4 regions of the Ectobacillus sp. OTK genome follow, and region 2 is predicted to be linked to each of the others. Evidence: riboswitches for the same ligand, from Rfam matches in the RefSeq annotation. Region 2 holds a riboswitch; each other region holds the start of a gene.

Region 1 (2,200 bases), 1.7 Mb from region 2:
CTACCGCTGCATGCTCCTAAGATTGTAATCATGAAAACAAGCATAAGCAGTCCATTTACACGCATTTTTTTCATAGGAATCCCTTTCTCCCTGTTGTTTTTTTATGTAAGGTATGGAGCTACGAGGTAGCCCCATACAAACTTATTTGTTCCGTAACAAACACATACTGTTGAGAATCACAAGAAGCGCAGCACCTGTATCGCTTAGCACAGCAATCCAAAGCGTCAACCAACCTGGGAAGATTAGGACAAGTATTACTCTTATATGAAGGCAGTGTCAGTTTATCAAAATTCGTATATAAACGACAACATAGGATTAAAGAAGGTAATTCTTGAGATACAGAACACATCATACAAAATGTGCCATCCTTTCCATGGTGATAGAGAAAGAATAACGCATTTTTTCGTTTTGGGGGTATTTAATTAGTTTACCTTGATGGCGATGTGGATAATCCCCCTGCAATTGTTTCTTCTTACTACCATGTACAGTAAGTAAAATATCGATTATAATTATCATGATTTATCTAAAAGTTAAATATATTTGGGAAAAGGTGAAACACCGAGGGTGTTTCTTAAAAGGGAAGAACGGTGCAAATCCGACACGGTCCCGCCACTGTAATTGGAGAGCATGCGTAAGTCACTGTGCAAAATGGGAAGGCTTATGCAAACTGAATGTGTTATTCAGTAATATGCGTTTGATCCATAAGTCAGGAGACCTGCCTTTTTCTTGTTATCACAAGTAAGCCTACGAGGATAGGGGAGGTGAAATAAAGAGCTTTTTTGGGCCTTTTTCTGGCCTTTTTAGCTTTTATTTGCACTTTCTGCACTTTTGTAGAAGGTGTTTTTTATTTTTCAGAATGGAGGAAAAGATTGTAATGATAAGAACGACTTTCATAAGTGTATTCGCCTTTATAATGTTTCTATCAATGATGCCGCTCACATCGATAATGGCGGAAGAAAAAGTACAAGTTGAAGTAAAAAATGGACAGGGTAAAGAAGCACGGCCTGATTTGGATACCGCTAAAGTAGAGCTAACGCTTCCGGATATTCAAAACGGCTCCGCGCATATTGTTCTTAGTAGCCCAGAGAGAAAATTTTTCTCGCCAACAGATTTCCCCATGGTTGAAGGTACAAAATTAATAAATTCCACCTTTTCTGTGGAAAATGGGAAAGCTTCATTTGACTACATGTTCCCTATTCGCGGCGACTATCAAATGAAAGTAGAAGTCATGGACGAGAAAGGTAAATCGGTTGGAACTCATGAACTTCTCATCAATATCCATGAAAATCCGGTCGAAGTAAAAAAAGCGATTATTTTCATTGTTTCTCTAGCTCTATTTGGATTCATTGCCGGATTTGTATTGGCGAAAAGGAGGAAGAACGTACATGCGATCTAAATTCATATTAGCTTTGGTTCTCATTTTTATACTGACGATGTCATCCGCTGCATTCGCCCACGAATCACATGTAGGAGGTGCAGAAGGCTATCATGCCCGTGTAGGAGAGCCCTTCACTTTTGAAGGGAAATTGGAAACGCAAGAACAAGGGCCTTTTGAAGTGCGTTTTCAGGCAGTACGATTAGAAGATGGGGCACACATCTTATCTATGAACAGTCGCTCTGTTGACGGATCATACAAATTTGCCATGCAGTTTTTTGACGGAGCAGAACATCAAGTAACCATTTCCCTCATCGATCCGAAGACAAACTCTGTGATCTCAGAAAAGAAAATGAAGGTTGAAGTGCAAGCATTCCATCCTCCAATGTTTGTCAAAATGAAAACATTAGCATTTTTGATACTTATAATTATAATTGGAATGCTTTTAGGTATAGGTGTGACACGATTGAAAAAAGCAAATCGACTAACGGAAGGAGAGCGTACTCATGTCGTATAAATTTGAACATACCAAGAAAACAGGTTTTAAAAATATCTTTTTGTCACTCCCGATGCAATTAACCGTGGTTGCTATTTTAGCGGGTATCGTACTTTATACCACTCTTTTTTCCGGTTACGCTCCCGTTCATGATACGCTTCATGAATTACGACATTCGTTAATGTTCATTCCATGCCATTAAGGTGGTTTTTTCATTGAATCATATTTTAATTCAATTTTTCTCTATCGTGATGAACCGTTTTGCCAAGAAGCGACAAGTACTAGCACTTGAACAGACGATTTCTATGTTTCTTCGTTTTTATAACAAA
Region 2 (2,200 bases):
AATTACGAAGGCAGCCTGGGGAAATTTGTTTTCCAGGAGGAAAAATGGATCGAACTGATCGGGATGCGGAATATACGGCAATACGCGAAACGTCAGAGGAGCTTGGAATAAATTTGGAATGTATCACTAATTTATTCCCTTTAGATTATATGGTTTCTCCTTTTGGGACAATCATTTATCCATATGTAGGATTCCTTGAGAATACGGAACAGCTACAGCCTAATCCTTCAGAGGTTGAAGAGGTTTTTACAGTTCCTTTACACCATTTGCGGAATATGCAGCCCGAAATCTATAAGCTTTATTTTAAAATAGAGCCTGAAGAGGGGTTTCCTTTTGATGCAATTGTCGGAGGTAAAAATTATAACTGGCAGGTGCGAGGCCTGGATGAGTATTTTTATTATTACGAGGATCGGGTGATTTGGGGATTGACTGCTAGAATTCTTGCACATTTCTTAGAAATATTAGATGGGAAGTGATTGAGAGTCTGTAATTTTGAAAATTTTTTTAATTATTTGTTGAAAACTTGATATATTTCATCTATCATATGATAAGAAATATTCAGGGTTCTAATTGTTAGAAAATTACATATTATGTTATCAATCAGTAGGATAAGATGCTATAAAGCTTAAAAGGGAATTCGGTGAGAATCCGGAGCTGTCCCCGCAACTGTAAGTGTGAACGAAATGAGCAGACCACTGTATAAGAATGCTTTTGTAAGAGGCAGCTTATATGGGAAGGGCTCAAAGTAGAATGATACACAAGCCAGGAGACCTGTCTTAATCTTATAAAGTTTCAATTTCTTCGGGGATGGAGAATGGGAAGCGATGATGACAAAGGGATTCATATCTATTTGCCCTTTTATGTCTATTTCATCCGCTCAAATTCCACTGAGCGGATTTTTTGCATTTTGATTAATTTCTGTTCCTTATCGTTAAGGATCATTTTCCTTAAATTGTATTTTTGGAAAGAAGAAAATTGCATATGATTTGAATTGGGTGCACAGCGCGTGTTGTGCTTAAAAGGGAAGAACGGTTAAAATCCGTCACGGTACCCGCCACTGTATAGGGGAGTTTTCTTGCACATATGTCACTGAGTCTGATCGGGAAGACGCAAGAAAGCAAAGATCCGAAGTCAGGAGACCTACCTATATTCATTTGTTTCACGAAACCTACGGGCTTATAGGGGAAGTGCAATATCGCGGCATTTTTGTTATGCGTATATTCTGCACCTCTATTCGATAGAGGTGCATTTTATTTTATTAGGATAATAGGAGGGATTAGGATGACAACTTGGAACCTACGAGGAACAAAGCATCATGTACTAATTTGTAACGGGAGCAGTTGTATGAGAAAGGGAGGAGAGGAGGTTACAAAGGCGGTTCGCGATGAGATTGCCTATTTAGATTTAGATTCTGTTGTACATACAACGAGAACGCGCTGTAACGGACGATGCAAGGATGCTTGTGTGATGATTGTGTATCCAGAAGGAACCTGGTATAAGGCTGTTACGCCGGAGTTCGGTACGGAGATTGTGCGGCAGCATTTAGCTGGAGGACAGGTTATAGAGGATGCGGTCATATACGAATATAGCGATGCTGGTTTTGTCGCACCAGAGCAAACAGATTGTATTGTTGGGGTATCAAAGCCCGTAAAGGAGAAGTTCTAAATGGAAGCAATTACTTTTGCTATGCTAGCGATTTTTATAGGAATTCGGCATGGAATGGACGGAGATCATGTGGCTGCAATTGCGGATATGGTAGGCAGCGAAACTGAAAAGAGAAGACGACTTTCTCTTGGAATTATGTATGCTTTCGGACATGGTTTTATTGTGTTTGTTATTGGATTACTATCTATTTTTATCGGCTTAACTTTCTCATCTGCTGTCCGCCAGTGGATGGAAGCGGGAGTAGGGATAACACTTCTTATTTTAGGGATCGTAATCTTGCATTCGATTTTCCGGCAAAAAAAAGAGTATGAGCATAAAAGCCGCATACAAATTGTATATGAGTATATAGCAAGTCTTTTTGGAAGGGACAAACAACAAAAGAGAGTACATCCTGTTTCCTTTGGGATTGCGAGTGCTTTCTTAATAGGGATTATTCATGGAATTGGAGTAGAGAGCCCTACGCAAATTGCTCTCATTTCACATGCGGTTGATCTGAACAGCACATTAGCTGCCACGATGCAACTCATTCTTTTTG
Region 3 (2,200 bases), 380 kb from region 2:
AACAAATTTTATTTTAAATTATACATAAATACTGAAATAATGGAGATGATATAATACGGCACGCAGAAGCAATAACAACGAAGTATTAGTAGGGAGTAGAGAAGCAGCTCTTGACCAAATGAAATACGAAATTGCCCAGGAATTTGGCATCACACCCGGTGCTGAGACAATTTCACGTGCGAACGGATCTAAGTTATCTGATTTCCAATCAGTTTAAATTTTTTATACCAGAACATTCCTTTTTTGAGATTTTGTATTTTTTTATATAATTTTGTAGTTCTAATAATAGACTAGTGGAGAGCAAAAGTAATAGAACCTTTTTAAATAGATGAACAAAGGTAAAGTGTTTGTCTGACACGAAACAAAGATTTACTGGGTAATATTATTATATTAATATTTCATGGTAGTTTATGTATTATGATGAAGAGGGGGAAAAGGAGATGAATATTGAAGAATTTCAGGATGGTGCAGAGATGTTAAGAGTAGTGGCCCATCCTGTACGACTCGCACTTATAAAAGTTATGATTGAAAAAGGGCCGGTAAATGTAACTTCTCTTTACGAGGAATTCAGTATGCCGCAAAGTACAATTAGTCAACATCTAGCAAAATTGAAAGCTGTAAATGTTGTTTCGGGAACACGCAAAGGTTTGGAGATTTACTATGAGGTAAAGGACGTGCGAGTAGAAACCATCCTTGATGTGGTAGTGAGTGCTTAAATGTTATTAGCTATTAGTAAATAAATTATATTATTTGGAAGCGAATTGCGGCGGCGGTTCGCTTTTTGTTTGAAGCCGCTTTGCACAGAACCAATTTCTTAACTTGATGGATGTGTGATGAGACCCTTAGTGAGAGAAACGTTTGTTGACAAGATAAATTATAAACACTAGAATTAGGTAGGAATTCTGGTACTCAAGTTTATTTATATTGAAAATATTTAAGTTTTTACAATTTGATTCAAAGGATTTATTTTCAAAAGCAGTATCAAATAAAGTTTCGTTTAAAAATTTCATACTTTGAAAATAGGTACAAGATAAAACTATTTTAGATTTTATCTGCTTAAATGGGAAGTCGGTTACAATCCGACACGGACCCGCCACTGTGTTGGGTATCAGCATGATATGCTGGTAACTTTCAGAAAAACCACTGGGTTATGCCTGGGAAGGTCTGAAAGATATGCCCTAAGTCAGGAGACCAGCCTATTTTAACATCACTGCTTGACCTACGGGATATTAGGAAGGTGGTTGGTATGCGCTGATGGCCATATGTCTGGACAAATACTGTCTTTGGATCATATAGACATAATGAGTCTTGTTTCGTATGTTAACTTATCAAGCATTTCTGACCTCTTATACTAGGCAGGGATGCTTTTTTTGTTTGTCAAAAATCACAAATGGAGGATTGTACATGAGAAGAAGTAGGAACAAACAACATACATTGGTTATCTGGATGGCTGTCTTTGTTTTCGCTCTATCACTAATCGGATGTGCTGCATCGACTGAACAAACAACAGAAAAGGATAAAAAAGAAGCTTCTGCAGATACAGTTTCTAATAAAACATTGACAGTGGCTTTCGCTTGGAGTCCAGCAACTCTTGATCCACATGGCAGCGATAGCTGGGAGGTCATGCGCTCTGGTACGGGGGAGACCTTGATACAACTAAATGAACAACTGGAGCCAGAACCTTGGTTAGCCAAAGAGTGGAAGCAAGAAAATGAAACGACCTGGATATTTACATTAGAGGAAAACGTACGCTTTCATAACGGAAAGAAAGTGGATGCGGCAAGTGTGAAAAACTCCTTGCTGCGCTCAATGGAGAAAGATCAAAAAGCAAAGGATTTATTGCAAGTGAAATCAATAGAAGTGCTGGCTCCAAGTCAACTGAAAATCGTGACCGAACAGCCGAATGCAGCCTTGATCACGCACTTAGCTGATCCCGCTACTATCATTGTTGATACGGAAACGGTCGAAAATAAGGACAGTTATCCTGCTCTTACAGGGGCTTTCAAATTCAAGCAATTCAATAAAGATGAGTCGCTTGTCGTAGAGCGCTATGAGGATTATTGGGGAGAAAAAGCACTCTTATCAAAAGTGACAATTAAATTTATTGCCGATGGAAATACAAGATTAATGGCTCTGCAATCTGGGGATGTTGATGCTGCAACGGATGTTCCAATTGATTCTATCAAATTACTGAAGAAAG
Region 4 (2,200 bases), on a different replicon from region 2:
ATCCCTCAGAACTTGTGAGGGCACTAAAAAAGATCATGATGTTTTAAAATCACAGCCCTTTTCAGTGCTCCCTTGCTATCTTATAAGTAACAAAAAAGCTCTGACACCATAAAATTGTCAGAGCTTTTTTTATTAATTTGTAGTATGTGTTTCAATGCTTTGTTTCCTAGATCGAACACTTACAAAGGCAAAAGTGGCGACTAAAAAAATAAAAAGAATGATTCCCACGATTTCGAAATTGAGTTCTGCCCACGGATTAAAGAAGGTAAATGCCAGATAGAAGGAAACCCCATACGCTAAGACAACAATCACCCAACCCAGGATTCTTGACGCAGACTGGCCGATTTTGCTTGACTGATTCACCATTTTATAGACAATTAATGAATCAATTGTATCTGTAATCATCATGCCAAACATAAAAACTAGTCCTAAAAGTAAAGGTGTATATTCACCTGCATTCCCTGCTGCTAAAGACCAGACAGCCGTTTGACTTACCGTCTCGGCAGCCAAGGCAAACAAAGCCCCTACTAAAATAATAAGTAAAGGATTTGTTGTTCCCTTAGCAACTCTAGGAATAAATTTACCCTTTAATCCACTCAATTGAAATTCTTCCTGATTATTTCTGGTGCGCAATAGATTATAAGTATTTAACGTTCCAATAAGGAATAAAGAAACAATCGACACCCAGGATGCAATATTATCAAAATAAGTTGGGAATGAAAAATTCTCTATCACCATTCCTAAAATACTAGCTATTACAGCTACCATTCCTCCATGACCCAATGCAAATAATGTACCCACCCAACGTGCAAACGGACTGCCCATTCGCCAATTATAACGAGTTTGTCCATCAATAAAAGCAAGATGATCCGCATCTAGTCCATGTCGAAGCCCTAATACAAAAACAAGTAAAAAAAGTGATACAGTTTCCATGTGAAAATTCCCCCTTTTTATAAATAAACAAGACATAAAAAAACCTTAACCTTTAACTGGTTAAGGATTCATGGGTACGCGCAAATAGACGACAAAATGGCAGAATACAATTGTCGCTTCATCTCCGTACACCTCTCCTTTCCGCGAAGGCTGTTTTGGTGTTACAACCTAGGTAGGTCTCCTGGCTTTTGAATCATCGCGCTCTATCGTCTTCCCCAAGATATGGTTGAGTGACATACATGATAGAGAACTCCTCAATTACAGTGGCGGGACCGCTCGGGATTTGCACCCGATTCCCTGTTACCCCTTGCTCTCACAAGGGCACCTAGTTTGCTTACAATATGATGTTGTAACTTGATTATACGTATAATTCTCAAAATGTAAAACTTAATTTTTTATGCTATAACTCTGTATTAGTTTACATCCTAATTGGCTAATAAGAGAATCACAGTATATTTAACCTGTATCCATGTTAGATTACCATAACAGACTTGATATTCAACGTATCTTTAAATCTTAGAAGAACTTCTTTTAGGTCGCTTACTGAAGAAAGTTTTTCTAGACTTAAACTAATTTTATGAAATAAGAAAAATTTACTTCTAATCCAGTGTTTTCATATCAGTAATTACCTGAAATGCTGCTGATTAAGCAATAAAATATGGATATTAAATCCAAATTTGACACTTAGTTTACAGATTGTTTCGGTGACCCTAAAAAATAAACATTGACAAACCTTTCCTTTGAGAATAAATTTTAGCTTAACAACATATTTTTGCGTTAAGGAAACTTTTTTAGGGGGATTAAAAATGTCTGAACAAAACCAATTTTCCAGAAGAGATATATTAAAGTTGGGATCTGCTGGCGCCATAGGCTTGGCAGGGAGTTATTTTCTAAATAGTTTAGCGCCTTTTACCCCTTCGGTTAAAGCGCAATCTCATACCAAAAACCACAGTAATACAGATCATAGTCAGATGATGAATGACAGTATAAAAACTTCAGGATATAAAATGGCAGAAAAACTACTGACTGAATTTGATTATGGGAAGGTCACTAGACTTCCTAACGGTCAAATTTTGCGTGAATATACAGTTGTTGCCATCGATAAAGAAATTGAAATCGCAAAAGGCATTAAATTTCCAGGATGGACATATAACGGAACGATTCCAGGACCTACGTTTCGTTGTACGGAAGGGGATTTGCTTCGATTCTATTTTACAAATAAAGGAAGTCACCCCCATTCCATTCACTTTCATGGCATCCATCCACC

The links. Region 2 has a riboswitch for cobalamin ahead of AC6HZ4_RS12915 ((2Fe-2S) ferredoxin domain-containing protein). Riboswitches for the same ligand answer to the same signal wherever they lie in the genome.
Region 1: it holds a riboswitch for cobalamin, as region 2 does, so the genes downstream of both, AC6HZ4_RS04740 (hypothetical protein) here and AC6HZ4_RS12915 ((2Fe-2S) ferredoxin domain-containing protein) in region 2, are expected to answer to the same signal.
Region 3: it holds a riboswitch for cobalamin, as region 2 does, so the genes downstream of both, AC6HZ4_RS14965 (ABC transporter substrate-binding protein) here and AC6HZ4_RS12915 ((2Fe-2S) ferredoxin domain-containing protein) in region 2, are expected to answer to the same signal.
Region 4: it holds a riboswitch for cobalamin, as region 2 does, so the genes downstream of both, AC6HZ4_RS27605 (HoxN/HupN/NixA family nickel/cobalt transporter) here and AC6HZ4_RS12915 ((2Fe-2S) ferredoxin domain-containing protein) in region 2, are expected to answer to the same signal.

What each region holds. Positions count from the first base shown of each region.
Region 1 is NZ_AP048547.1:957,421-959,620, reverse strand. It holds partial or broken gene AC6HZ4_RS04745 (SCO family protein) at 1-74, opposite strand, end outside; cobalamin riboswitch at 532-737, shown strand; gene AC6HZ4_RS04740 (hypothetical protein) at 914-1,396, shown strand; gene AC6HZ4_RS04735 (hypothetical protein) at 1,386-1,892, shown strand; gene AC6HZ4_RS04730 (CbtB domain-containing protein) at 1,882-2,073, shown strand; gene lonB (ATP-dependent protease LonB) at 2,087-2,200, shown strand, end outside.
Region 2 is NZ_AP048547.1:2,611,488-2,613,687, forward strand. It holds gene AC6HZ4_RS12910 (NUDIX hydrolase) at 1-476, shown strand, start outside; cobalamin riboswitch at 595-793, shown strand; cobalamin riboswitch at 977-1,162, shown strand; gene AC6HZ4_RS12915 ((2Fe-2S) ferredoxin domain-containing protein) at 1,282-1,665, shown strand; gene AC6HZ4_RS12920 (HoxN/HupN/NixA family nickel/cobalt transporter) at 1,666-2,200, shown strand, end outside.
Region 3 is NZ_AP048547.1:2,994,701-2,996,900, reverse strand. It holds partial or broken gene AC6HZ4_RS14975 (alpha/beta-type small acid-soluble spore protein) at 62-190, shown strand; gene AC6HZ4_RS14970 (ArsR/SmtB family transcription factor) at 441-716, shown strand; cobalamin riboswitch at 1,005-1,214, shown strand; gene AC6HZ4_RS14965 (ABC transporter substrate-binding protein) at 1,405-2,200, shown strand, end outside.
Region 4 is NZ_AP048548.1:81,330-83,529, forward strand. It holds gene AC6HZ4_RS27605 (HoxN/HupN/NixA family nickel/cobalt transporter) at 133-933, opposite strand; cobalamin riboswitch at 1,088-1,277, opposite strand; gene AC6HZ4_RS27610 (multicopper oxidase domain-containing protein) at 1,740-2,200, shown strand, end outside.